Regions from separate parts of the Desulfobaculum sp. SPO524 genome, predicted to be linked through region 4. Evidence: riboswitches for the same ligand, from Rfam matches in the RefSeq annotation. Region 4 holds a riboswitch; each other region holds the start of a gene.

Region 1 (7,118 bases), 410 kb from region 4:
AGGGCGGCCTGACCGACCCGCAAATCTACGGCAAAACCCACGTCGTCACCTTCGACCCGCACATCTGGCGCGAGGCCGCGGACGACATCCTTGAGGAAGCCGGCGTCTCCTGCCTCTACCACACCACAGTTACCGAGGTGTGCAAGGAGGACGGCGCCTACACCGCCATCCGTCTGGAATCCACAGCCGGAAGCACCTTCGTCAAGGCCAAGGCATTCATTGACGCCACGGGCGACGCAGCGCTGGTTGCCAAGTCCGGCCTGCCCTACACCTACGGCAGCAACGGCGCCATCCAGAACCCCACAATGATGTTCCGCCTTGCGGATGTGGTGGAAGAAGACTTCTACGACTACTTCGGTGTTGACACAATATGCCCGCCCGACCTAACGAAACGGCTGACCGAGGCATACGAGTCCAAGACCTACGCCACCCCCCGCAATCGCATCTGGGTTTTCCCTACCTCTCAGAAATCCGTCTTCCTGATGAATTGCACTCAACTTGCCGGTCAATGTGGCGAGATGCTCAACGTCATCAACCCCGAAGACAGGACCTACGCTGAAATCTCCGGCCGCAGGGCGGCCCGCGAGTACCACCGCTTCTTCAAGGACAACGTCAAAGGCTTCGAGAACTCCCAGCTTGTTGACATGGCACCGGAAGTTGGCGTGCGCCAGACCCGCACCATTCAGGGCGAAACGCGCCTGACCAACGACCATGTGGTCCAATGCACCAAGGCCGAGGACGGCATTGTTCGTTCCTCGTGGCCCATTGAGCTGCACGCGGGCGACGTCTCCAAGCTCCACTGGCTGGTGGATGATTACTACGAAGTCCCCTTCGGCACCCTTATCCCGCAGGGAACCGACAACCTCATCGTTGCCGGAAGAAGCCTCAGCGCCGACCACGAAGCACTGGCCTCCGCCAGGGTCACGGCCCAATGCTTTGAATACGGGCACGCCGCCGCCATCGCCACTGCGCTCATGCTGCAGGGCGGGTGCACGTACAAAGACGTTGACGTCCAGCAGATACGCCGCCGCATGATCGACAACGGCAGCGCCTTATAACTCGTACAACCTCACGAACGGACCCCGTTCACGCCACGAAAAGGAGAGGAATCATGGACAATTGCAAGATCAGCCGAGTAGAACTCTACGCCGTCGCAGACCGTGAAGCACCGCCCATCCCCTGGGCCGACAATCAGGAACCGCTGCTGTACACCAACAACATCGTCCGCCTCATCACCGAGGACGGCACCGAAGGCGTTGGCGCCACCATCAGCTACACCGAAAACGACTTCGACAAGTGCATCATTGAATCCATGCGCACCATCGTCCCCGGCCTCATCGGCAAAAACCCGCTGATGACCGAGGAACTGAACTCCTGGCTGATGGCCCGCTGCTCCTGGGGCGGCCTGCCCGCCAAGTCTCCGGTGGACATCGCCGCATGGGACATCAAGGGCAAAAAGGCCAACATGCCTGTGTACATGCTGCTCGGCGGCGCACGCACCAAGATCCTCTCCTACGCTTCCACCCCCATGTTCGACACCGTCGAAGAGTACTTCCCCTACCTCGACGACTGCATCGAGCACGGCTTCACCGCCATTAAGCTGCACTGCTACTGCGTGTTCCACAAGGACCTCGCTCTCGTAAACGCTGTGCAGCAGCGCTACAAGGACTCCGGCGTCCGCTTCATGCTGGACACCGCCACCTTCTACACGCCCGAAGAGGCCATGAAGATGGCCAAACTGCTGGACGAGTACAACTGGGAGTGGCTGGAAGCCCCCGTGTCCGACTACGACTACAAGACATACCAGCGCCTTGTGGCCAACACCGATCTGGAAATCTCCAGCCACGGCAACTGCCTGCTGACCCTGCAGGAAGTCACTCACGCCCTGTCCAACGACCTGTGGTCCGACGTACGCCAGGACGCCACGGTCTGCGGCGGCATCACCCCGCTGAACAAGTGCTTCGCCATTGCCGAAGGCCACTCCAAGCCTCTTGAAATCCAGAGCATGGGCTACACCATCACACAGGCCGCCAACCTGCACGTGGCTCTTGCCCACCACAACTGCAAGTACTTCGAGCAGTTCTACCCCTACGAGAGCTTTGAGCTGGCCTGCAAGTCCACGCCCATCCGCACGGACAAGGACGGCTTCGTCCACGCCCCCGAAGGCGCAGGCCTTGGCGTTGAAATGGATTGGGACGCCGTAAAGGCCGCTTCCATCGCCACGTACAGCTTCGAGTAAACAGAGGGACCACCGATGAAACTCAACGCATCCAATGTTGACCTGAGGCTCACCCTGACGAGCTTCGCGGCCGTTGTCGCCCTTGGCGTCGTGGCCGTCCTGTACCCCGAGGGCACCAAAGGAACCATGGGCAGCATGCTTGACTTCACCGTCAAGAACCTTGGCTCCGGCTTCCTGTGGTATGCCATGTTCGCCACTGCCATGCTGCTGTATCTTGCCCTGTCCAAATACGGCAACATCCGCCTTGGCGGCGACACACCCAAGTTCAGCAAGTTTCAGCTGTTCACCATGGCCCTGTCCGCCGGCATGGGCGCCAGCACCATGTACTGGGGCTTCATCGAAGCCGTGTACTACTACATGGATCCGCAGTTCGGCATTGTGGACAAGCCCTTGTCCATGGAATACGCCGCCGCCTTCAATATGTTCCACTGGGGCGCTGCGGGCTGGTTCATGTACCTCATCGTAGCCATCCCCTTCTGCATCGTGTTCTACGTGAAGAAGAGCCGCCGCATGAGCCTGAGCGGTGTTGTCAACAGCATGTTTGACGATGCCCTGCCCCTGTGGGCGCAGAAGCTCATCGACCTGCTGTTCATCATCACTACGCTGGCGGCCACGGCGCTGACCCTCGGCCTTGGCATCCCGATGATTTCGTCCAATATCAGCCACCTGACCGGCATCCCGGACAGCCTGACCATGGGCATTGGCATCATCCTTGGCCTGTCCGTCATCTTCTCGCTCAGCTCCTACATCGGCATCGAGAAGGGCATGGCCCGCCTGAGTAATGCCACGGTGTACATCTGCGCCGGTCTTGTTGGATTCGTGTTCATCATCGGCCCCTCGGCCCTCATCATGAACAACACCACCAACGGCATCGGCATCATGCTCACCGAGTACCTGCGCATGAGCACCAACACCGATCCGTATGGCAACTCCTTCTTCCCGCAGTACTGGACGATCTTCTTCCTCGCGAACTGGATTTCCTACTCTCCGGGCCTTGGTGTGTTCATCACCAAAATTGCCAAGGGCCACAAGCTGCGCGACCTCATCCTTGTACTGGTCGGCGCGGGCACCCTCGGCACCAGCATCATCTTCGGCGTGTGCGGCACGTTCACCATGGACCTCATGAACACCGGCGCCCTTGATGCTGTTGGCTTCATCAACAACAACCAGCCCACCGCGCTGGTGACAGCCATCTTCGGCGAAACGCCGTTCCCGCTGGCCATGACCGCCGTGTACCTCATTGCCATGGTGCTGTTCACCGTGACCACCCTTGACGGTACGTCCTACTCTCTGGCCAGCATCTCCACCAAGCACCTGGACAAGGACGCCAACGTCTCCCCGATGTTCCGCCTGTTCTGGTGTCTGCTGCTGACGGTTATCCCGATTATCTTCCTGCTCATCAACGCGCAGCTGAATATCCTGAAGTCCTTCCCCGTGCTGATCATCGTCCCGATGATGCCTATCTTCGCCGTCCTCGGTTACAAGACCACGGCATACATCCAGCAGGTGTTCGGCAAGTTGGACGCCAAGGAAATCGAACTCTACTCCATCCGCCTGTCCCAGACGGACAAAAGCCCGGCCGAAATGCCCCCCATGGAGGCTGGCATTGCCGCCCCGGCAGCCGCTGACCCCACCGTCGGCGCCATGCTGAAGGACGACGCCAACATCGTCGCCCCGGCGCAGGCCGACTAAACCTGCGCCGCATCAGCCCGCGCCCACGCGGCGCAGACCGATGCACACCATCCCGGCTTGCCCCTCAAAGCCGACCGCACACCCGCCCCGGTTTCCTCAGGAAGCCGGGGCGGACTGCGTATGCAAGGCGTCGCCCCGCATGACTCCTGCTCTACCCCCTGCGCAACCATGCACATGCCAGCCCTACCAGAGGTGTATACAGCTCCGGGCCTTGTATTGGGCCGCATCCCCCATCTCTCACACTCTATAAACAACGCCGCCACCCTCTGAGCCGCCGCCTTCCACTTTTCCCTTGCCATCCAACAAAGCACATGGCTATTCTTCCCGCTCGTCCTCGCAAGGAAACGGAATACGGTGAAAATCCGTAGCGGACGCGCCACTGTAACTGACATATACCTTTCGCAGTCACTGCATTCCTCACATGCGGGAAGGCTGTGGAGCACAGGGTCAGAAGCCAGGAGACGCCCTTGCAGGCAGAGCACGACAGTCTCGCGATTTGGACTGACTCGTCATGCACGCCTTGCCACGCCCAACCGGGCGGGGTCTCTTTGTGCATTGTGTCTTCGCGCCAGTCGGTCGTTGCTCCTTGTTCATCACACATCAAAGGAGTGACCACATGCCTACCCACATTCTCGGTTTTCCCCGAATCGGAGCGAAACGAGAGCTGAAAACGGCTCTTGAAGCGTTCTGGAAGGGCGACCTCCCAGCACAGGAACTTGCCTCCACCGCCCAGTCCCTGCGCCGCGCTCACTGGGCGCAGCAAAGAACGCTGGACATGGTTAGCGTCGGCGATTTTTCGCTGTATGACCATGTGCTCGACATGAGCTTCACCCTCGGCAACATTCCGTCCCGCGCCACCGCCTCACCGGGCAGTGAACTGGATGCCTACTTCCGCATCGCGCGCGGGCGCTCCGCCGCCGACCGAAGCAAAGACGGCGTCAACGCCGGTGAAATGACCAAGTGGCTCGACACCAACTACCACTACATCGTCCCCGAATTCACCAAGGACACCACCTTCTCCCTGAACGCGGACCGCTTGCTCGACCAGCTTGCCGAGGCTCACAAGGACGGACGCCAAGCCAAGCCCGTCATCATCGGCCCCGTCACCTACCTTTGGCTCGGCAAAGCGAAGGATGACAGTGACAAATCAAAGCTGTTGCCACGGCTCGTACCCGTCTACGAACAGCTCCTCAACGCGCTCCATAAGGCTGGCGCGCAGTGGGTCCAGATTGACGAACCCATTCTTGTCACGGAGTTGGACGCCTCGTGGCGCGCCATGCTTGAAGCCACCTACAACCGCCTTGCATCAAGCCCGGTAAAGTCCCTGCTTGCCACCTACTTCGGCACGCTGGAGGAGAATCTCGACTTTGCTCTTGGCCTCCCGACCAACGGCATCCATATCGACGCCGTGCGAGGCCGCTCGGAAGTCCCTCAGATTGTCGACGCGCTCCCCGGTGACAAGGTCCTCTCCCTTGGCGTCATCGACGGCCGCAACATCTGGAAAAGCGACCTCACCGCACTGCTTGACTGGCTGGAACCTTTGGCGACGCAGTTGGGGGATCGCCTGTGGCTGGCGCCATCCTGCTCCCTGCTGCACGTTCCTGTTGACGTAGAACTTGAGGACGCCATGGACGCAGAAATCCGCAGCTGGCTTGCCTTCGCCACGCAAAAGCTAGATGAACTGCGCATTCTCGACATAGCGCTCACGCAAGGACGCGACGCCGTTTCCACCGATTTGGCCGACAACGCCCGGGCCATACACAGCCGCCAAACCTCCACAAGAGTCCACAATCCCACGGTGAAGGAGCGCGTGCGGGCCATTACGACAGAGATGGGGCGCCGCAACAGCCCGTACAATGAGCGCCGAAACAGACAAAAAGACGCCCTCAACCTTCCCCTCTACCCAACGACCACCATTGGTTCCTTTCCGCAGACCAAGGACATCCGCGCCGCACGACTGCGCTTCCGCAAGGGGGAGCTCGATACAAAGGCCTACACGGAGCAGATGCGCCACCAGATCGAAACCGTCGTCGCAGAGCAGGAAAAGCTCGGGCTGGACGTCCTGGTACACGGTGAACCGGAACGAAACGATATGGTAGAATACTTCGGCACGCATCTGGAGGGCTACGCCTTCAGTGCCTATGGCTGGGTCCAGTCCTACGGCTCGCGGTGCGTCAAGCCGCCCATCATCTTCGGCGATGTCTCCCGCCCCGGTCCCATAACCGTGAAGTGGAGCACCTTTGCCCAATCCCTCACGGAGAAGCCGATGAAAGGCATGCTCACAGGCCCGGTGACACTCCTCAACTGGTCCTTCGTCCGCAACGATCAACCCCGCGCACAATCCTGCCGCCAGCTCTCCCTCGCCATGCGCGACGAAGTTCTGGATCTGGAAAAGGCGGGGATTCACGTCATCCAAATTGACGAAGCCGCCCTGCGTGAAGGCCTGCCCCTGCGGAAGTCGCAGTGGAGCGACTACCTCGACTGGGCCGTTGCATCCTACAGGATTACCGCCAACGGCGTGCAGGACGTCACCCAGATTCACACGCACATGTGCTACTCGGAATTCAACGACATCATCGCGGCAATTGCCGACATGGACGCAGATGTCATCACCATTGAGACGTCCCGCTCCGATATGGAACTTCTCGATGTGTTTGACGACTTCTCCTATCCCAATGAAATAGGGCCCGGCGTCTATGACATTCACTCGCCAAACATCCCGTCTGTGGATTCCATCGTGGACCTGATGCGCAAGGCCGCACAACGCATCCCTGCCGAAAGGCTCTGGGTCAACCCCGATTGTGGCCTTAAAACACGCGCATGGCCCGAGACTCTCGCCTCTCTTGAAAACATGGTTACAGCCGCCAAGCAGCTGCGCGGCCAGTAGCACCACCTTGGTCGCATCCGCGAGGATGCCGCCATGCCTTGTGCGCGGCCTGTCCCCTGAGCAGGGAAGCAGGCCGCGCTTTTTGTCTCACTCCCTCCCCCCTTCGCATCCGCAGCCGTAGGGCCACAGCCCAAGCCATCCGCACAGAATACAGCCCCACTACCGACGCGAAACTCGCACAAAGAACGCCCATACACGGCGATGCCTCTTGAACTCTTTCCTTGCGTCATCACCTCAAAAATGAGTGTATAGAGAGTATGGAGGTGTATTCCATGCGTTGTGCTCTTGCCCTGCTTCTCA
Region 2 (7,118 bases), 390 kb from region 4:
CACTACCTGACCAAGGAAGAAGTCATCGCCGCTATTCTCAAGAAGACGCTGCACCTGTTCCACGCCCCGGAGCAGGCCAAGTACTACTTCACCCCGGATGTGGATACCAAGGTCAAGGCCTCGGGCTGCAAGAGCGTGCGCGTGCGCGAAGGCATGGACCTGTTCATCATGTCGCGCATGAAGCGTGAGGCGCCGTTGCCGTACAGCGGTCCGGAAGGCCTTATCTACGCGCTGTACTTTAAGCACAACGAATCCGTCCCCGCGGGCGCGCCGCTCATCGGTGTGTGCCCCGAGGACCTGCTCCCCGTCATTCAGGACGTGGTCAACCGCGTGCAGGGTGAGTGGGAAGAACATAACTAGGAGACGCCGTGGGCAAAATTCTTCAGATTCGTGTTTCGGCTTCCACGCCGTATCCGGACGACGTAAAACGTGCGTGGCCCAGACTTTTTGCCATTGCATGGCCGGAAACGGACGCTCCGGTGACCGCCGGAGGCGGCCAGCCTGGGGTTGTGGAATTGGTCACAGCCCTTGACGACCAGGTGCGTTTTGGCCTTAAAGACAAGGAACTGAAGGCGACGTTGCGAGAGGGGCTGGATACGGCCCTTGGCCTCGTCGCCAATCTGGACGCCGCCCTCGGCGACTGGAATCCCGGGGAAGCTAACGCCATCAGCGTGCGGCTGGAAGACGCCCTGGACGCACTGGAAGAGAAAGCTCCGGCACCCAAATAGCCGGGGATAGAAACGAAAACGAAATCGGGAGAGTCTCATGGCTTCTTTGAACAAGGTAATGCTTATCGGCCGTCTTGGTCGTGACCCCGAGCTGCGCTACACGCAGGCCGGCCAGCCCATCGTGAACATGCGTATGGCAACGGACGAGTCCTACACCAACCAGCAGGGCGAGCGCGTGGACAAAGCCGAGTGGCATTCCGTCGTCGTCTTTGGCCGTCAGGCCGAACCCTGCGCCAACTACCTGCGCAAGGGCAGCCTCGTGTACGTTGAGGGCAGCCTGCAGACGCGCAAGTGGCAGGGTCAGGACGGCAATGACCGCTACAGCACCGAAGTCAAGGCCCAGCGCGTGCAGTTCCTGGACTCCCGGAATACGCAGCAGCAGGGCGGCTACGACGCTCCGCGCCAGCAGCAGGCTCAGCCGCAGCAGCAGTCCCAGCAGTGGGGCGGCCAGCAACAGCAGCCGCAGCAGCAACAGCAGCAGCCTGCTGAAGACCTCGGCCCGGCATTCCCGTCCGAGGCATCCGGCATGGATGATGTGCCGTTCTAAACCGCGAAGCGGTAGGTGCCATATAAGGCATTTGGGAGGGCGACAGCGATGTCGCCCTCTTTTTTTGGGCTTTCGGCCCGAGGGGCGATGCGCCTGACGCGCCAGAGCGAAAGTTCCACCCGCTGTGGGGGGAGACAGTCGGCGCTCGACGACAATTCCGTTCCGGTACGCGAGGAGTATCTAGGCCTTTTTTGTCCGCTCTTGAGGCAAGGTGGCGTCCTTCACCACCGCCGCTCCAGAGGGCGGTGGCGGGCCGAGAGGGCGGGGCGCCACGTACAGCGCGCGGGTGCGCCGCGCGGCATCCTGTGCGTCATTCCGAGGAAAACGCCGCATGCCGGGCCAGCGCGGGAAACACCTCCAAATTCTGTTGCCCACTTGTGCGAAGGCGCAGGGAAGCGTAGCGTAATGATTGAGCTTTCCAAACGCTTTGGCGCAAGGAGGAGTCATGCCCGCACCCCGCGATATGTCGTTCTACCGCTACGATGAATCCCACCGTTTTGCGGCGGAGTATCCGCGCCTTGCGCGGCAGGTTGTGGCGGATTTTGAACTGACGCAGGGCCTGTGCCTCGACCTTGGCACCGGCGGCGCGGCCCTTGCCATTGAGATGGCAAAACTGACGCGCATGCGCTTTGTGGGCGTGGACAACAACGCCGGGGCGCTTGGTCTGGCCCGCGAAAATGGTCAGCGGCACGGCGTGACTTCCCAGCGCCTGTCCCTTGTGGCGGTGGATGTGCATGCGTTGCCGTTGGCGGCGGGGAGTGTGGACTTTGTCATCAGCCGCGGGTCCATCCCCTTCTGGGCGGACCGGAGCCGCGTCCTTGCGGAGGTGCACCGCGTGCTGCGTCCTGATGGGCGCACATTCATCGGCTGCGGCTTTAGCCGGGACCAGCCCCAAGAGGCCGTGGAGAAGATGCGCCCGGCGTGGGCGCGTGAGGACAGCGACGATGAGCGCATGCGCTGGCGCGACCCCGATGTGCTACGCGGCATACTGGAGGCCGCGGGCGTAGAGACGTATCTCATCATGCGTCAGCCCGGATATGGGCACTGGATAGATATCCGCAAATAGTCCCTGCTGGCGGCGCTATTCCCACTTCAGTATGGGGCGGAATTTTCGGGAAAATGGGCGGGGGCGTTTTTTGAAGGAAATTGCGCCCGCCAATCCTGCGGGGTGCGAGTGTCATCTCGCTGTCAGCCGTACCAGGCAGGGGTTTCGCCCCTGTGGAGGGCTGATGATTTTCCCTGAATTTGGGCAGTATTTGGCAGTATTCGGCCTTGAGTGCCCCATACGTTTTTGCTAGGTACCGCTCACTCATTACGCAGTGAACTTCAGGTGCCCACAGGGCAACCAAGGAAATCCGGTGCGAGTCCGGAGCGGTCCCGCCGCTGTATTCCCAAGCATTTCACGGCAGTGCCTTTGCGGCGCGCCGGAGAGGGGAAAGCCAGTCATCCTGCCTGAAGCGTTTCTGACCGTCCGGGGTACGCGGATACCACGGCGGGCAAGAAATACATCCCCCGAACCCTCCCGCGGCAAATCTTGGGCCGCAGGGTAAAAATCATGGCACGACGGCTTGAAGCAGTATCGTGGTCGCATGTGTTTTGTCGTGTGCGATCCGGCGCTTTGTGCCGTCAGCGGAGACCCGATGCCGAAACAGATTCTCAAACGCGACGGTTGTCTTGAAACCTGGTCCACGGAGCGCATTGCCGGCGCCATCTTGAAGGCTCTCAATTCCAGCGGCATCAAGGACCCGCTCCTTGGCAAGCGCCTTGCCCGCAAGGTTGCCGAGCATATCGACGCCGAAGGCGTGGACGTTCCGGAGCAGGAATACGTTCAGGACACTGTGCAGCTGGTGCTGATGGAAGCCCGCCTCTACTCCGTGGCCGAGCGCTACATCATCTACCGCGAAAAGCGGCGCGAGATGCGCAACCAGAATCAGGCTTACATCGACATCTCCAAGATGATCGAAAGCTATCTGGACCGCTCCGACTGGCGCGTGAACGAGAACTCCAATATGGTGCATTCCTTCCAGGGACTCATCCTGCACATGGCCGGTTCCGTTCAGGCCCGGTACGTGCTGGAAAAGTACCCGGAAGAAGTCCGGCAGGCCCACAACCACGGCTATTTCCACCTGCATGACCTGTCCTTCGGCCTTGCGGGCTATTGCTCCGGCTGGAGCCTGAGGGACCTCCTGCTGGAAGGCTTTAACCTCTCTGGCCGCTGCTCCTCCACGCCGCCCAAGCACTTTGACGCCGTGTGCGGACAGATTGTCAACTTCCTCGGCACGCTGCAGAACGAGTGGGCCGGCGCGCAGGCGTTCAACAACGTGGACACCTACCTCGCCCCCTTCGTGCGTGAGGACGGCCTCAGCTACCACGATGTGAAGCAGCAGATGCAGAAGCTGCTCCACAATCTGAACACCACCTCGCGTTGGGGCGGCCAGAGCCCGTTCACCAACTTTACCTTCGACTTCGTGCCGCCCAAGCACATGGCCAAAGAGGCCGTGATCATCGGCGGCAAGCTGATGGATTCCACCTACGGCGAATACGCCGAGGAAATGGAAATGATCAACCGCGCGTTCCTTGAAGTGATGCTTGAGGGCGACGCCGACGGCCGCATCTTCTCCTTCCCGGTGCCCACGTACAACGTCACCTCCGACTTTCCGTGGGATTCCGAGTCCGGCAAGCTGCTGCTGAAGATGACCTCCCGCTACGGCGCGCCGTACTTCCAGAACTTCATCAACTCGGACCTGAACCCCGAGGACGTGCGTTCCATGTGCTGCCGCCTGCAGATGGACCTGCGCGAAATCCGCAAGAAGACCGGTGGCCTGTTCGGCGCCGGCGACCTGACCGGTTCCATCGGCGTCGTCACCCTGAACCTGCCCAAGCTGGCCTATCTGGCCCACAACGAGGAAGACTTCCTCGACCTCGTGGCCGAGTACGCCAGCCTTGCCAAGGACTCTCTGGAGTACAAGCGCAAGCTCGTCACCCAGAACCTTGAGGCGGGCATGTTCCCGTTCTCGCGCCGCTACCTGAAGAATGGCTACAAGGGCCACTTCTCCACCATCGGCGTTATTGGCGGCCACGAGGCCTGCTTGAACCTTCTTGGCAAGGGCATCGAGAGCGAAGCCGGTCTGCGCCTGATGCGCCGTACGCTGAAGCACCTGCGTCAGCTCATCGTGGACTTCCAGGAAGAGACGGGCAACCTCTACAACCTTGAGGCCACCCCCGGCGAAGGCACCTGCTACCGTCTGGCAAAAATCGACAAGGACCTGTACGAAGACATCAAGACCTCCGGTCAGGATGTGCCGTACTACACCAACTCCACGCTGCTGCCCGTAGGCATCACCTCCGACGTGGTGACCGCGCTGGAGCACCAGAACGAGCTGCAGACCGTGTATAACGGCGGCACCGTGTTCCATACCTTCCTCGGCGAGGCCGCGCCCTCCGAGGAAAGCGTGAAGAGCTACCTCATCCGCGCCATGTCCAACACCAAGATTCCGTATATCTCGGTGACGCCCACCTTCTCGGTGTGCAAGGAGCACGGCTACATCTTCGGCGAGCACTTCTCCTGCCCCACCTGCGGTGAGGATACGGAAGTCTACACCCGCGTTGTGGGCTACTACCGCCCCGTGAACCGCTGGAACAAGGGCAAGCAGGAAGAGTACCGCGACCGCAAGGAATACGCTATGGAGTCCTTCTGCGGTTGCGAGTGCAGCGCCTAGCACGGGCGAGAGCAGCGGCCTTTTCGAGAGCGTTTTCACAGGAGTTCATGCATGATACTCAGTGCGCAGCAGTTGCGCGCCCTCCGGCAGCGTAACGATGAAGAATTGCGAAAGGGGCAGTACGCCAAGCACGGCTACCCCGCGCATACCATTCGCGACCTGTTGCAGACCGTGGAGGCGCTGAAAAAGGAAAAGAAAAAGTGGCAACGCCTTGCCACCACGCGCGGCAAAACCCTCGACGAAATCCATGAGCTGGCCGAGAAAAACGGCAACGGCGATGGAAACGGAGAGTGCAGCTAAGTTGCCCGCGCCATACCGCCATACCAAAGGGCCGGGAGGATATATCCTCCCGGCCCTTTTTGCGTGCTGCCCCAGCAGGGAAGGGGCGCAGATTTCTGCCGCAACGGGGCGGCCGGAATTGTTCAGCTTTTGCTCCAAAATGTGTTGAGCGTGGGAAAAGCCTTGTCCCATCGGTGTATTTCGGATTTCGAACAGCCGCGAATTGCGTTACCCTTGATGGGAGTCGATACGTCCGCCGCGCGCTGGCGAGGGCGCGCGGCACAAGCTTCACCAGGGGGACAGGATGAAGATAGCAGTCGAAATCACGGTGTTTAACGAGGTGATTACGAAAGTTGTCGAGTACCCGGGTATCCCGCAGAGCCACGCGGAAGTGATCCGCTGGCTGATGGCTGAAAAGATCGACCTGAGGTGGACGGACTATGAGAACGCCCCGGTTGAGGACAAGTTTGTTTTTGACCTGAAGGACGGTGTGTCTCACTGAGGGGGCGGGGCCGGAAAAAAGGCCGTGCGGGAGCGCTGTGCTCCGTGCCGGTTGCCTTTGATGACAAGCACGCGGCCCCGGTCATGAAATTCATGGAGCAAGTGGACGTCGGCGAGATGGGAGAGCGCCGCGTCCAGCTCCACATCAAGGCGCGCCTCCTCACCGGGGACGGCGCACAGACCAAGCAGGCGGTCGCGCGCAATGCTGCAGCTTCCGCCACAGGCCCAAAGGGCGGCATGGAGCCATCTCGCCAGCCCGTGGGGCGCCAGCAAGACCCGCTCGCGCAGGAACATGCGCAGGGCGGGTCTGTTGTGAAAGGCGTTCGCCACGGCGGGGTGCACGCGGGCGATGCAGGTGTCATCCACCCGGTCATACAGCAGGCTCTGCATCATTTGAAAGGAAATACGGTAGCGCGCGTCCTCAAGGGTGAGGCGGGCATGCTCCAGCCGTGAAAGGCTGGCGTGCACGCGGCGGCGGTTGTCCTGACGGCTGCGCAGGTCAAGGGTGGCGAGGATGTCCGGCATGTGCACGCGGACGATACCATCGCCGGATTCGCTGTCTCCGGCGGCAAGGCACGCCGTCAGCACGTCCAGATCAAATTGATCGAAACGTTCGCCAGTGAAGGTGAAGCGGCGCGTGGCCGTTGGCATGTCCAACTGATGGCAGTGCATATGCGGCCTGCGCCCGCCCCACACCGCGCGAAACAGACTGGAGGCCATAATGCAGGCGGGCGTGATGCGCAGGAAGCGGTTCTCGTCCGGCGTGAAGCCGTTTTGCGTGGCGGCGTCGCCGGGATGGGGGCCGGATATGTACCAACTGGGCGTGTCGAACGTGCCTTCATCGGCGTAGAACATGGCGTTTTCCTTTGCGCGCCGTAGGGCGCGGTGTCCCTGTCCGACTTCCGGGCGAACGGCGGGGCGAGTCCTCATTCTCCCCGCCGTCCGCGGACCGGAAGTCGCACCTACTATGCCAATCGCGCGGCGGCCATGCGTACCCGCCGCGCGTGACCCCCATTTCTACAGGTCTGCTGGCAGGGTCTTCAGTTCCGCATAGGAGAAGACCGGGCCGTCCTTGCAGACGTATTTTGAACCGATATTGCACCGTCCGCACAGGCCGACGCCGCATTTCATGCGCTTTTCCAGCGTGGTGATGATGTTTTCATCGGCAAAGCCCATCTTTTTCAGCGCTTGCAGCGTGAATTTAATCATGATGGGTGGCCCGCAGGTGACGGCGATGGTGCGCGCCGGGTCGGGGTGGACTTTGTCCTGCAGGACGTTGGGGATAAGCCCCACTTCGTGCTCCCAGCCCGGTGCCTCGTTGTCGATGGTCAGGATGGTGTTGAG
Region 3 (7,118 bases), on a different contig from region 4:
GAACGGCAGATGCAAATCACCGTCCGCGCGGGCCAGGTCAGCCAGTCGGGCATCAGGTTGCGGGCGGAGCACAGGCCGATGGGCAGGGAGAACAGCACGCCAAACGCCGAGGCAATGACGGCAATCTGGATGGTCTCCAGCATGTTGCGGATCAGCAGCTGCCAGCGCTCAAAATTGGGCGGCACCATCTCGCCGAGCAAGCTTGCGGCATTGGAAAAGCCCTGAATGAAGCGGCTCCACGTGATGTCCAGATACGACATGGCATACAGCGCATAGGCAATGGCCAGCAGGTAGCCCAGCCGCGCCCACCAATTTGGTTTGAAGGGCGTTTCCCTTCGCTCTGCCACCGAACTCATTGCAGCCAATCCTTGCCGCCGTAAATTTCCTGAAGATGCTCGGTACCGAGGGCATCGGGCGCGCCGTCAAAGACGACATGGCCCTTGCTCATACCCACGATGCGGTCGGCAAAGCGCTTGCCGAGGTTCACGTCGTGAATATTGACCACCAGAGGAATATTGCGGTCCGTACAGACCTTGCTGAGCAGTTCCATAATTTCCACGGAGGTCTTGGGGTCCAGCGAGGAAGTCGGCTCGTCGGCGAGCAGAATGTGCGGGTCCTGCATCAGGGCGCGGGCAATGCCCACACGCTGGCGCTGGCCGCCGGACAGGCTGTCCGCACGCTCGTTGGCGAATTCCAGCAGGCCCACGCTGTCCAGCAGGTGGAATGCCCTTTCGATGTCATCCTTGGGGTACTTGCGCAGCCATGCACGCCATACAGGCAGATAGCCAAGGCGACCACACAGCACGTTTTCCATCACGGACAGACGCTCAACGAGGTTGAACTCCTGAAACACCATGCCGATGCGGCGGCGGGCGGCGCGCAGGTTGCTGCCGGAGAGGTTGGTGATGTCCAGGCCGGAGATGCTGATGCTGCCGCTGGTGGGATCGATGAGCCTGTTGATGCAGCGGATGAGGGTGGACTTGCCCGTACCGGACGGGCCGATGATGGCCGTGGTGGATCGTCCGCTCACTTCAAAGGAAATGCCTTTCAATACAGGCTTTCCCGCTACATATTCCTTTACCAGGTTGTCGATGCGCAAGGAGCGCTCTGAGTCATTCTTCATAGGTACGCTGTTCCAGTTCTTTACACGTATGAACCCGGAAAGGCCTTGGCCTTTCCGGGTTTTCACTCCGTCACGCCAAAAGGCGATCGGGTTTAGTTCTTTTTCTTCGCCCGCTTGGCGGCTTCCTTGGCGGCCATCTTCTTCAGGCCATCCTTGTTGTAGTAGGTGCCGGTGGATTCCGCGATGTCGCGGATGATCTTCCAGTCAGCCATGTAGGTGACGGGATAGAAGCGGTCGGCGCCCTTGAAGTTTTCCTGCATTGCAGGCGGGAAGCGGTACGTGTGGAACGCGCCAACAATCTTCTGCACCAGTTCGGGCTTCAGGTTGTGCGCGTAGCCAAAGGAAGAGGTGGGGAACTTGGCGCTGCGGTAAATGATGCGGAAGTCGTCGCGGTCGATACGGCCGGCTTCGGCCATGCGGTCGAACACGTCGGAGGCGACGGGAGCGGCGTCGTAGTCACCGTGGGCAACGCCCATGATGGACTGGTCGTGCTTGCCGGAGTACATCACGCGGTAGTCCTTATCCGGGACAAGGCCTTCCTTGGGGAAGAGCGCGCGAGGAGCGAGGTTGCCGGAGTTGGAGGAAGCGGACGTGTGCGCCACGACCTTGCCCTTCAGGTCCTCCAGCTTCTTGTAGGGGCTGTCGGCGCGGACGATCATGATGAGGTTGTAGCCCTGGAAGCCGTCGGCGTAGCCCTTAACGGCCATGGGCACAAAGCCGGCCAGATTCACGGCAAAGCCGGTGGGGCCGGTGGAGAAGCCAGCGATATGCAGGCGACCGGAACGCATGGCCTCAACTTCGGCGGCGTTGGACTGCACGGTGTAGTACACAACGCGCTTGCCGGTAGCTTTCTCAAGGTAGGCCTGGAAATCGGCGAAGGCATCCCTGTACACTGCGGGATCTTCAACAGGCGTGTAGGTAAAGACCAGGGTGCTCGGGTCGAGCCATTCGGACTCGTCCTTGGGGCTATCTGCCACCAGGTCGCCGTCCTCATCACAATACAATTCGTCAAGCTGACCACGGTTCAGGCAGTCGCCAGCAAAGGCGACACTAGCACTGGCAGCCATCAGCAGGACCAGAAGAGCGGTAAGAAATCTCTTGGCCATCAGAAACCCTCCAATCGGTTGTTTCAAACGGGACTCCGTTCTCGACTCTCGTACCGCGGCTTGAACCCCACACGCCGCGGCCTCCATTACACTGCAACACAGAGGATGCCCTGCATCCTCTTGGCGGGAATTTCCACGCCCGCCTGCGGTGCCCTTATATGATTTCCCCGCTTTTCACAAGATTATTACGATCTTGTATCGGTTTTTTCTATGGCAGGCGCATTTGCGATGCCCGCGAATTCCTGCGATGGTTTCTGCCCATTTTTTGATTCAATCCCCGGCGGCCAATGCCGCGCCCAAGCTGGCGCGGTCCATCACCAGCGCCGCCCTGACGACGGAGGAGACGTTATGCCCCTTATGCAATTGCCCCAGCTGCTCAGCACGCCCCGCACCACCGCCACCGCCCCCGGAGCGCTGTCCTCGCTCTTTACCCATGCGGCGCGGTTCGGGCCACGGGGCGTGCTTGTCCATGGGGCGAGCCTTGCCGCATCCGGCGCACTGGCCCGCCTGCTTGGCGACTGCCCCGGCGATATGGATTGCCGCGCATGGCAGCATCCCGGCGGCGAGCCCACCCTCCATCAGCTAACCGACCTGCTCTGCGCCGCGCGCGAGCACGGTGCGGACTGGATTGCCGCTGTGGGCGGCGGTAGTGTGCTGGACATCGCCAAAGGCTGCGCCGGGCTTTATCACCAGACCGGCGATGTGCAGCAGTACCACGATGGCGAAACCATCATCGGCGACACCCTGCCCTTTATTGCCGTCCCAACCACGGCGGGTACCGGCTCCGAAGCAACGCCCGTCTCGGTGCTCACCAACACCGAAACGGGCGTCAAAAAGTCCTTCCGCAGCCCCACCATGACCGCGCAGGTGGTGCTCCTGGACGCCGAACTTCTTACCGGATGCCCGGCCAAGGTTGTGGCGTCGTCGGGGCTGGACGCCATGACGCAGGCCATTGAATCCTACACCAGCAGATACGCCACGTGGTTCTCGCAAACGCTGGCCCTGCGCGGGCTGACCCTGCTGGCGGAGCATCTGCCCCGCGCCTATGACGCCGCCACCGACGGAGAGATCCCCCTGCCCCATGCCGAGGGCATCCTGCTCGGGAGCTTCCTTGCCGGGGTGGGCTTTGCGTCCTCGCGCCTTGGGGTGGTCCATGGCCTTGCCCACCCGCTGGGCGCGCGCTTCCACCAGCCCCACGGCCTGACCTGCGGCGTCTGCCTCCCCGTTGCCATCGAACTGAACCGCGAAACCATGGGCGCGCAGTATATGGAAATGAGCGATGCCATCGGCGCAGACCTTTGGGAAACCGTCCACGCCCTGCTGGCGCACTTTGGCATCCAGAACCCCTTTTCCGGGCAAACGCTTGCCGACCGCGACGCCGTTATTGAAGAGGTGCTGGTTTCCGGGTCCACCAAGGCCAACCCGCTGCCCATCACGCGTGAGCATGTAAACTGGCTGCTGGACCGCCTGCTGGCTTAGGTCACATGGGCGGGCGCCCTCTCCATAAACGCACAAAGCCCCGAACAGTCTCCTGCTCGGGGCTTTGTGCGTGGTCTCGCCCACAGGGCATAGCGCGCTATTCCAAACGCCCTTTGCCGCGCAATGTCTCGCGAATGGTTTGGGTGACGGTCTCCCACGTCATGGGCTTGCCCACAAAGGCGTCCATCCCCGCACCAAGGAAGCGTTCCACATCCTCGTTGGTGCTGTAGGCCGTCATGGCAATGATAGGAATCTCGCAGTCCAGCACCCCGGATTCCTGCGTCCGGATGCGGCGCGTGGCCTCGTCCCCATTCATCCCCGGCATGCGGATGTCCATAAGCACCACGTCAAAACGCTGCTTGCACAGAATATCCAGTGCCTGTTGGCCGTCGCCCACGGTTGTAACGCGGTGCCCTTCCCGTTTGAGAATCATCAGCACCACGGTTTGATTGACCGGATTGTCCTCGACCAGCAGTATCTCCAGTGGCGGCAGCCCCGCATCGCGCCGCGCCGCACTGGCCTTGCCAGCCCCATTTTTCCCACGCTTTATTTCATCATCCATAACTGCCTTGGCCATGCCGTGTTTGCAGAATTGCCCCGGCCCTCTGCAAGCGCCTCCCATGCACGCCATCACACAACGCCTGTCCACCCCGTACCCAACTCTGACAAACACACGGGAATTCCAGACGTTCCCTAGTATAGAATATACATACCGTTTTTTGTCAATGTTTCGGCCAAATCTGCCTGTCCGGCGGTGGCTTACGCCACACCTTTCTCCTGCCATGCACAAGAACACTGCTATTCCAACATGTTGCAGACTTGTCCACACCACCCCGCAACGGCCAAAAGGTCTCCGCAGCGCGCAGGCCGCCTTGATTTATGACTCTTTTTCCTGTGTGGCCATCAACAGATCCCCATTGAGAATGCTTTTCAACACCCTTCTCTCTCCCCACAATCAGCCAAAACCGTCCACACCCATCCGGAATGCGCACCATCCATGCCCGCCGCGCGCGCACTTTCCTGCACCTGCGGCGCTCAGGGCGCTGTCGGCAATCTTACACTTTCCACACACCAAAGTTTATCCCCTGCTATTTCGGGCTGTTAAGAAATATACCTTGTGGACAACCATGTGGATTTTCACCCCTTTTGGGCCCTTTTTTTCTAAAACGCATGAAATACTTGCGTTTTCGACTAACCCGTCAGTTTTCCAACACCCCTTTACCTCATGGCGCTTTTGGACTATGCTTCTAGAAATTATCTGCTTTTCATAAGCACTTCAAATTACTACTGATTTTCTTCCTCTTCGAGGCGTTTCGGCACTGGTGAACCCGGTGCGAATCCGGGGCGGTTCTGCCCCTGTAACCCGCGCCGCCGCTGGCGGACATGGCGACCACCACACCGCCACCCAGCAGCCCCGCGGGAAGCCAGACCACGGTCCGAAGCACTCTAAAGAAAACGAAGCGCCAACGCGGGGCGTGGCGGCTTCGTGTCTAACTCTCCAACGCGTTAGGAATGCAGTACATGCAACCCTGGAAATCCGTTCGTGGCTTTGAACGCTTTAGCTTGTGCGACTGGCCGGGCAAAACCTGCTGTGTCATCTTTCTTGGCGGGTGCAATTTGCATTGCCCTACCTGCCACAATGCCACCATGGCATGGCACCACGACACGCTGCCGACCCTTGACCAATCCGCCATGATGCGCTTTTTGCAAAACCGCACCAAATGGCTGGACGGCGTCACCATCACCGGCGGCGAACCCACCACCGTGGACGGTCTGGAGACCATCCTCGCCGACATCCACGCACTGGGCTATGCCATCAAGCTCGACACCAACGCCATGAATCCCGGCGTGGTGGCCGACATGCTGGCAACGGGCTATGTCACCACCTTTGCCGTGGACGTCAAAGGTCCCTACGAAAAGTACCCGGCCCTTACCGGCAACGCCGTCTCCGCCGAAACGGCGCAGCACAATGTTGAGCGTATTTTCGCCATGGCGCAGGACAACCCCGGACGCTTTTACTTCCGCACCACCCGGGTGCCCCTGCTCACCGATACGGACATCGAAACGGTCCGCGGGTACCTGCCCGCCGGCTTCCCCCTCACCGAACAAAAATACATAGAACCTCGGAGGACGTCAGATGCCCAGACAGATTCTGAAACGAGACGGATGCATGGAGACGTGGTCACTGGAGCGGATTGCGAGTGCCATCCTGAAGGCGCTGCAAGCCAACGGGGTGAAGGATCCGCTGCTCTCCAAGCGACTGGCTCGTAAGGTCGAATCCAAGCTGAGCGGCATCGAAGTCGCCGAGCAAGAGCACGTGCAGGACCTCGTGGAGCAGGTCCTGATGGAATCCCGCATGTACGGGGTTGCCAAGAAATATATCATTTACCGCGAACGCCGCCGCGAACTGCGCGCCCACGACAACGCCTATCTGGATGTGAAGGACACCATCGACACCTACCTGTCGAAGGCGGATTGGCGCGTGGCGGAAAACGCGAATATGTCGCACTCCTTTCAGGGGCTGATGCTGCACCTTTCCGGCTCCATTCAGGCGCGCTATGCACTGGAGAAGTATCCGGAAGAAGTCCGTCAGGCGCACGAGCACGGCTATTTCCACATCCACGACCTGTCCTTTGGCCTTGCCGGATACTGCGCAGGCTGGAGCCTGCGCGACCTGCTGCTGGAGGGCTTCAACCTTGAGGGCCGTTCCTGCGCTGGTCCCGCGCGGCATTTTGATTCCGCCCTCGGGCAGATGGTCAACTTCCTCGGCACGCTCCAGAACGAGTGGGCCGGGGCGCAGGCCTTCAATAACGTAGACACCTACCTCGCGCCCTTTATCCGTCACGACGGGCTGGACTACGAGCAGGTGCGTCAGGCCATGCAGAAATTTGTGTTCAACCTGAACACCACCTCGCGTTGGGGCGGCCAAAGCCCCTTCACGAACATGACCTTTGACCTCACCTGCCCCAAGCACATCCGCGACGAGGCCGTCATCATTGGCGGCAAGCTGCAGGACGCCACCTACGGCGACTTCCAGCAGGAGATGGACTGGATCAACCGCGCATTCCTTGAGGTTATGCTCGACGGCGACTACCACAAGCGCATTTTCTCCTTCCCCATCCCCACGTACAACATCACGGCGAACTTCCCGTGGGAATCGGAAATCGGCGATTTGCTCCTGAAGCTGACGGCCAAGTACGGCGTGCCCTACTTCCAGAACTTCATTAATTCCGACCTGGACCCCGAGGACGTTCGCTCCATGTGCTGCCGCCTCAAGATGGACCTGCGCGAACTGCGCAAAAAGGTCGGCGGCCTGTTTGGCGCGGGCGACCTGACCGGCTCCATCGGCGTGGTGACCCTGAATCTGCCCAAGCTGGCCTATCTGGCGCAGGGCGAGGAAGACTTCCTCG
Region 4 (7,118 bases):
TGGTCATGGGAAAATCCAGCGTCTGCACGGCCACATCGGCCTTCAGGTGCGGGCGGACAATATCATACGAGACGGAATAGGTATTCTTGGACGAAGCCGCGGCAAAGATGCGGTCCACACCACCCAAAACGCGCACGGCCTTCAGGGTAAGAAATTCCGGGTCGCCGGGGCCAACGCCTATTCCGTAGAGGGTTCCGTAGTTCACGCTAGTCGTTCCTGTTCTTCATTCTGTTCGGGTGGAGGAAGCGGGCAAGGGTTTCCACAGCTTCCACAATGCGCGGTCCGGGCCGCGAAAACATCCGCTCGTCCACCACCAGCGTCCTGCCGGATTGGCAGGCGGAGAGCGTGCGGTACAAAGGACGCTCGGCCAAAGGCCGGGGGCTTTGATTCATCGGCCCCTGTTGAATGACGTAGACCTCCGGGTCCAAGCCGATGAGCGCTTCCTCGCCCAGCCGGACCATTTTGCGGTCCACACGCACGCAGTTGCGTCCGCCTGCGTGCTCTATGACATCGTTAACAATGCCGCCGAGTCCGGCACCAAGCAGGTTCGGTGAACGAACCTCAAAAAAGACCGTCGGCTTGTGCTGCACATTCTGCACACGCTCGCGCACGGCATCCAGACGGCTTTGCATGCGCCCGATAAGCGCCTCCGCCGCCGGAGCGCTTCCGGTCAGCGCGCCAATGGTCCTGATGGTGTCAAAAAGTTCGTCTATGGTCGCGGGACTGAACGCCGCCACCTTCACGCCGCGCTGGCGTAGGCGGGTCACGGTCTCGCCCGCGGCCTTGCGCCCGGCCAATTGCAGCACAACATCCGGCCGCAACCCGACGATAAGCTCCATATTCGGGCGCATATGCGTGCCGATGCCGGGTTTGTCCGCTATGCCCGGAGGAAACGTCTCGTTGCTGGTGCGGGCCACAATGCGGTCCGACAGGCCCATGGCGTGCAGTATCTCGTTAAATCCGCCATACAGGGCTATGATGCGCTGCGCTGGGGCATCAAGGCGCACCGTGTCCCCACGGCCATCACGGACGGTGACGACATCAGCACGGGCCGCAGACGCCGTCAGGCACAGCGCCAGCGTGACGAGGCACCATATGCACCTGCGGCGCACCGGTGACAGGGTGCCTGCCCACACGGATGCGCGTTTCGTAAATTCCAGAAAGTATCTGCTCATCAAAAACCGTCCCGGTCTCGCCCTCCGCCGCCACGGCGCCGTTCTTCAAAAAGATGACGCGGTCGCAGTACAGGGCGGCAAGGTTCAAATCGTGCACGGTAACAAACACCAGCCCGCCGCCATCGGCCATGCCGCGCAGCAGGTCAAAAAGCTGTACTGTGCCGGACATATCCAGACTGGCCGACGGTTCGTCCAAAAACATCACGTCCGTCTCCTGCGCCAAGGCGCGGGCAAACAGCACGCGCTGAAACTCACCGCCGGACACCGCGTCCGTGGGCCTCTCCCACAGGTGCCCCACTCCGGCGCGCTCCATACACTGCCGCGCCACGGCGATGTCCTCACGCCCATAGCCCGAAAATGCCGACAGGTGCGGATAGCGCCCCATCAGCACCACGGACGAACACTTCAGCGGAAACGCCGCCGAGGCCTTTTGCGGCACAAAGGCGATGCGCCGGGCGCGTTCCTTGGCGGACATGGCGAGCACGTCGCGCCATCCACCGTCCTCCTGCAACTGCACCCTCCCGCCCATGGCAGGCAAAATGCCGCCAGCGGCGGACAGCAGCGTGGTCTTGCCGCTGCCGTTGGGGCCAAGCAGGCCAACCATCTGCCCACGGCGCAGGGTTGCGGAAATGCCATCCAACACACGGCGTTGGCCGTAGCCGCAGGAAAGGTCCTCTATGCGAATCACAGGCCCATCTCCTTGGCGCGCCGCCGCAGCAGCAGGCAAAAGAACGGTCCGCCCATCAGCGCGGTGATCACGCCCACCGGAAGCTCCTGCCCCTCGGGCAGCAGGCACCGGGCCAGCACGTCCGACCACATCAGCGCCACGCCGCCCACAAGGGCCGAGGCCGCAATCAGCGGACGGTGCTCCGCGCCCATGCGCATGCGCACCAAATGCGGCACCACCAGCCCCACAAAGCCGATAACGCCGGAAACGCTCACCGCAGCGCCCGTCAGCAGGCTGGCGGCCACCAAAACAATAAGGCGGGTCCTGTCAGTATTCACGCCCAGCATGGCGGCTTGCTCGTCGCCCATGGACAACAGGTCAATCTCGCGGGCATAGGCCATAATGACAAGGCCGCCCACCAGCATATACGGCACGGCAAAGCCCACATGCTCCCAGCTTCGCCCCTGAAAGCTGCCCATCACCCAAAAGACGATGCTGGACATGGACTCCTCGTCCAAACTCTTGAGGAGCGCAATAAGCGCGGAGAGAAACGTCGCCACCACAATGCCCGCAAGGACGACCGTCTCGCGCCGCAGGTGCCCGGCCACACGGCCAAGGGAAAGAACAGCGGCCAGCGCGCCAAGCGCGCCAAGCATGGCCGCAAGGGGCAAAACGCCCGGACCAAAGACCGTGTGTACGCCCGCAAGCCCGAAGTACAGCGCGAGTGAAGCGCCAAAGGCCGACCCCGTGGACACGCCAATGGTGAACGGATCGGCCAGCATATTCTGCAGAATTCCCTGAAACACGGCCCCGGCGGCGGCCAGCGCCGCGCCCACAACCCACGCCAGACACACGCGGGAGAGCCGGATATCAAGAATCACCACAGACAGCGTCGGGTCTGCGGGCGCATCCACGGGCAGGCCAAGAGCAGAGGCCAACACCGCAAACACGTCACGTGCGGGAAGAGGCAGGGGGCCGAACAGACAGCCCCCGATAACGGATGCGCACGACACCGCAGCAAGCGCGCAAAGGAGCACGCGCCGCCGTTTTCGGGCCGCACTTTCCTGCGCAAAGGTCTGCGTCAGGACCGCGTCGTTCATAGTTCCCCCTGCCATTACAGTCTACTGCGCCAAACGGCCGAAGGCGTCTTCGGCGTGACCAAGCCAAATGGCCGCGAATTCAGGGTACTCGGCAGTGCCCTTCAACACACATTTCGGCGTAATGCCGTTGGCCTTGAACACGGACTTCCAAGAGTCGTCCTCGTCGCCCGCCATGTCGTTCTGGGCATGGTCGCCCGCCACGGACATCAGGGGCATCAGCCATGCGGTCTTGATGCCACGGTCCTTCAGCTCGGCCACAATGGTGTCCAGAGAGGGCGTGCCCTCAACGGTGCCAACAAAGATGTTGGGGTCCTTCTGGGCAACATACCACTGCAGACCGGGGTAGAAAATGTTGCCGGAGTGATGCGTGCCGTGGCCCATGAGCACAACGGCTTCGTCAGCCTTGCGCTCGGCGGGAATGGAGGACTGAACGGCCGCAGTCACAGCCTGCATGTCGGCATCGGTCGCCATCATGGGGCTGCCCACCGTGACCTGCCGGAAACCGCCGGGACCACCGCTGAAGCGGCTGACCACGCTGAGCACCTTCTGGTGGAACTCTTCGCCCGGAATGGTGTGCAGGGACTGCACGGCAACATGGGTGTAGCCGTCATCCAACATTTTGGAGAGCGCTGTGGTCACGGAATCCAGCTCGCGGCCTTGCTTCGCCAGCTTGTGGCGGATGATGTTGGACGTGAACGCCCAGCGCACGTCAAGACCGGGGTGGCTCTTTTCAAAGGTGGCTTCAAGACCGCGCAGAGCCTTGTCGGCCTGAGGAACACTCGTACCAAAGGCCACGAACAGCACACCTTTCTTCACAGGCTTTCCCTCACCATGCGATGCAAATGCAGTGGAAATCGACAGGACCAGCGCCAAGAGGCACAGCGCGAAAACGCGCGTGCCAGAGAAACGGGATGTGAGCATTTGAACTCGCTCCAGTGAAACCGCAGGCGGGCGTCACCTGCCAATACAGGAAGAAAGCCGGCGCGCAGCGCCGGAGTGCGTCAGGGGTGTACCCCGAACATTCGGGATGAGGTCCATGCAGGCAATAGCCCTCGTTGCCGGCATGGCTGACGCAAGGCCCTGAGGCAGGTCTTCTGGCTCGTCCGAATTCCACCCCTGCCTTCCCGCCGGGTGCGCGTTGCACGCACGTGGCAGTGGCTCTGTATGGGGTGCAAGACTCGTCCGCGCGGGCAATGCCTGCGCGGCGCCGGACTTACAGCGGCGGGTCCGCCCCGGATTCGCACCGGGTTCCCTCTTCAAGCCCCGCAAGTACGGGGCTACCTCAAGACGCGGGAAGCATAGGCGATTTCACAGCGCTTGTCACTGCACAAAACACCCACTCAGCGCCCACCAGCGCAGCCCAGCCGCCGTCAAAATTGCGCCGCCACACTCCCGCCTCCCGGTTTTTTCCAAACAATTTCACCCCACAGCACAAATGGCCCACTTGATGCATTTTCAGCCGCAAAGGCAGATTCACGGCGCACCGATGCGCGCCAAAGCATCCACCATTCACCATCTTGGAGCCATTATGCGGACCGTTATGACCATCATCCTCACATTGTGCGGCATCTTCACCACCTCCACCGCCATTGAAACAGAACACGCCATCTTCGCGGAGACAACACAGCACCGCATAGCGCCCGCACAACCCCAGCGGCACGTGGTCCGCATGGCCGTAAACGCGCCCACCTACTCCGCCACCACCACGCGGGGCACCCACGCCGCGGCCCAGGCACCATCGGACCAGCCCGGCGCGGCGCCGCGCCGCGAGGGCGCTCCCACATCCGCACCAGCCAAGGCCGCCCCGGCGCAGACCGCCGACGACGCCGTCACCGCACCGGCAGGGCTGACCCCGGACACGGACCACTCGCTTATCGCCAAGACCGTTGCCTCGCGCCTTATTGCCCTCACCGTCGATGCCATACGCAAAAACGCCCACGGCGAGCGTCTGGAACATGGCGTTATCGTCCCGCCCACCGCGCCATCGCCCGGTCCGCCGCCTCTGCCGCAGGGGTGCCTTGTGGTATAGAAATGCACGCCGCGGGTGAGATTCGCGGCAAGGCCGCTCTGCCCTTGACTTTGCAGGAGACTTGGTTACCTTTGTCCTCTTTATTTTGGCGACTCTGTTTAATTTCCGTGGAGGACATGCACATCCATGAGCGACTATAAGAAAACCCTGCACCTGCCCCGGACCAAGTTCCCCATGAAGGCGAACCTGACCCAGAACGAGCCGAAGACGCTCAAATTTTGGCAGGACACTGATGTCTACAAGACCATGATCGAGGCCAATGAAGGCCAGGAGAGCTACACGCTCCACGACGGTCCGCCCTACGCCAACGGGCACATTCACCTTGGCACCGCCATGAACAAGGTGATTAAGGACATCATCGTCAAGCACAAGAACATGCAGGGCATCAAGGCCGAATACGTCCCCGGCTGGGACTGTCACGGTCTGCCCATTGAGCATAAGGTCGGGCAGGAACTCAAAGCCAAGGGCAAGACGGACCTCCCCGCGCTGACCATCCGCAAGATTTGCCGCAGCTACGCGGAAAAGTGGATGAAGACCCAGCGCAAGGAATTTCAGCGTCTTGGCGTTTTGGGCACGTGGGACAACCCCTACCTGACCATGCGCCCCAGCTACGAAGCCGCCACCGCCCGCGAGCTTGGTCGCTTTATGGCGAAGGGTGGCGTTGTCCGCAACAAGAAGCCCATCTACTGGTGCAACGACTGCAAAACCGCACTGGCAGAGGCCGAGGTGGAGTACGCGGACCACACGTCCCCGTCCATCTTCGTACGCTTCCCCCTCACCGACAAAAAGGTGACGGACATCATCCCCGAGGCCGATCCGGCAAAGACTTTCGTCTGCATCTGGACCACCACCCCGTGGACCCTGCCGTCCAACATGGCTATCGCCTTCCACGCCGACTACGACTACGTCTGCGTGAAAAAGGGTGACGAGTTCTACATCCTTGCCGAAGAGCTGCTGGCCTCCTGCGCCGAAAAGTTCGGCTGGGACGAGTACACCACCGTGGCCACCCTCAAGGGCGAAAAGTTCGAAGGTCTGAAGGCCCGCCACTGCATCTACGACCGCGAGTCCCTGCTGGTGCTGGCCGACTATGTCACGCTGGAGAGCGGCACCGGCTGCGTGCACACCGCCCCCGGCCACGGTCCCGATGACTACATGACCGGCTACCGCTACGGTCTGGACATTTACTCCCCGCTGGACGACGAGGGCCGTTTCCTGCCCACCGTCGAATTCTTTGCGGGTCTGCGCGTTGACGAGGCCAACCCCCACGTCATCGACAAGCTCACGGAGCTGGGCAACCTTCTCGCTATGGAGAAGATCAGCCACTCCTACCCCCATTGCTGGCGCTGCAAGCAGCCCGTTATCTACCGGGCCACCACGCAGTGGTTCATCTCCATGGAGAACAACGACCTGCGCCAGAAGTCCCTCAAGGCCATTGACGAGGACGTGCAGTGGATTCCCGCATGGGGCCGCGAGCGCATCCATAATATGATTGAAATGCGCCCGGACTGGTGCATCTCGCGCCAGCGTACGTGGGGCGTGCCCATCATGGCCCTGCTCTGCAAGGACTGCGGCGAGGCATGGTTCGACAGCGACTGGGTCATGAACATCGTGGACAAGTTCGAGGAGCACGAAACCGGTTGTGACTACTGGTTCGAGGCCGCCCTTGAAGACATCGTCCCCGAAGGCCTGACCTGCCCGCACTGCGGCGGCAACCACTGGGAAAAGGAAGACGACATCCTCGACGTGTGGTTCGACTCCGGAACGAGCTTTGCCGCCGTTGTGGAACAGCGCGACGAGTGCTCCTACCCCGCCGACCTGTATCTGGAAGGCTCCGACCAGCACCGCGGCTGGTTCCACAGCTCGCTGCTGGCCTCCATGGGCACCCGCGACAAGGCCCCCTACAAGTCCGTGCTCACCCACGGCTATGTTGTGGATGGCGAGGGCAAAAAGATGTCCAAGTCCATCGGCAACGTGGTGGCCCCGCAGGAAATCATCGACAAGTACGGCGCGGACATCCTGCGTATGTGGGTTTCCTCCGAGAACTATCAGGCTGACGTGCGCATCTCCGACGACATCCTGAGCCGCCTCGTGGACGCCTACCGCCGCATCCGCAACACCATGCGCTTCATCCTCGGCAACCTCGGCGA

What was found. Region 4 has a riboswitch for cobalamin ahead of ACI3L3_RS09320 (sirohydrochlorin cobaltochelatase). Riboswitches for the same ligand answer to the same signal wherever they lie in the genome.
Region 1: another riboswitch for cobalamin. It lies ahead of metE (5-methyltetrahydropteroyltriglutamate--homocysteine S-methyltransferase); the one in region 4 lies ahead of ACI3L3_RS09320 (sirohydrochlorin cobaltochelatase).
Region 2: another riboswitch for cobalamin. It lies ahead of ACI3L3_RS07645 (ribonucleoside triphosphate reductase); the one in region 4 lies ahead of ACI3L3_RS09320 (sirohydrochlorin cobaltochelatase).
Region 3: another riboswitch for cobalamin. It lies ahead of ACI3L3_RS14515 (anaerobic ribonucleoside-triphosphate reductase activating protein); the one in region 4 lies ahead of ACI3L3_RS09320 (sirohydrochlorin cobaltochelatase).

The regions. Positions count from the first base shown of each region.
Region 1 is NZ_JBJDSB010000002.1:1,237,307-1,244,424, forward strand. It holds gene ACI3L3_RS11040 (FAD-dependent oxidoreductase) at 1-1,058, shown strand, start outside; gene ACI3L3_RS11045 (mandelate racemase/muconate lactonizing enzyme family protein) at 1,112-2,239, shown strand; gene ACI3L3_RS11050 (BCCT family transporter) at 2,255-3,931, shown strand; cobalamin riboswitch at 4,227-4,416, shown strand; gene metE (5-methyltetrahydropteroyltriglutamate--homocysteine S-methyltransferase) at 4,548-6,818, shown strand; gene ACI3L3_RS11060 (ABC transporter substrate-binding protein) at 7,091-7,118, shown strand, end outside.
Region 2 is NZ_JBJDSB010000002.1:441,308-448,425, forward strand. It holds gene ACI3L3_RS07625 (biotin attachment protein) at 1-360, shown strand, start outside; gene ACI3L3_RS07630 (hypothetical protein) at 369-728, shown strand; gene ACI3L3_RS07635 (single-stranded DNA-binding protein) at 766-1,275, shown strand; gene ACI3L3_RS07640 (class I SAM-dependent methyltransferase) at 1,721-2,341, shown strand; cobalamin riboswitch at 2,587-2,746, shown strand; gene ACI3L3_RS07645 (ribonucleoside triphosphate reductase) at 2,916-4,994, shown strand; gene ACI3L3_RS07650 (hypothetical protein) at 5,046-5,294, shown strand; gene ACI3L3_RS07655 (hypothetical protein) at 5,578-5,775, shown strand; gene ACI3L3_RS07660 (hypothetical protein) at 5,769-6,629, opposite strand; gene ACI3L3_RS07665 (FAD/NAD(P)-binding protein) at 6,792-7,118, opposite strand, start outside.
Region 3 is NZ_JBJDSB010000005.1:37,156-44,273, forward strand. It holds gene phnE (phosphonate ABC transporter, permease protein PhnE) at 1-356, opposite strand, end outside; gene phnC (phosphonate ABC transporter ATP-binding protein) at 353-1,123, opposite strand; gene phnD (phosphate/phosphite/phosphonate ABC transporter substrate-binding protein) at 1,216-2,229, opposite strand; gene ACI3L3_RS14505 (iron-containing alcohol dehydrogenase family protein) at 2,578-3,708, shown strand; gene ACI3L3_RS14510 (response regulator) at 3,806-4,285, opposite strand; cobalamin riboswitch at 5,006-5,164, shown strand; gene ACI3L3_RS14515 (anaerobic ribonucleoside-triphosphate reductase activating protein) at 5,230-5,979, shown strand; gene ACI3L3_RS14520 (ribonucleoside triphosphate reductase) at 5,879-7,118, shown strand, end outside.
Region 4 is NZ_JBJDSB010000002.1:829,064-836,181, reverse strand. It holds gene cobI (precorrin-2 C(20)-methyltransferase) at 1-205, opposite strand, end outside; gene ACI3L3_RS09335 (ABC transporter substrate-binding protein) at 207-1,007, opposite strand; gene ACI3L3_RS09330 (ABC transporter ATP-binding protein) at 1,042-1,863, opposite strand; gene ACI3L3_RS09325 (FecCD family ABC transporter permease) at 1,860-2,942, opposite strand; gene ACI3L3_RS09320 (sirohydrochlorin cobaltochelatase) at 2,964-3,758, opposite strand; cobalamin riboswitch at 4,009-4,242, opposite strand; gene ACI3L3_RS09315 (hypothetical protein) at 4,471-4,971, shown strand; gene ileS (isoleucine--tRNA ligase) at 5,098-7,118, shown strand, end outside.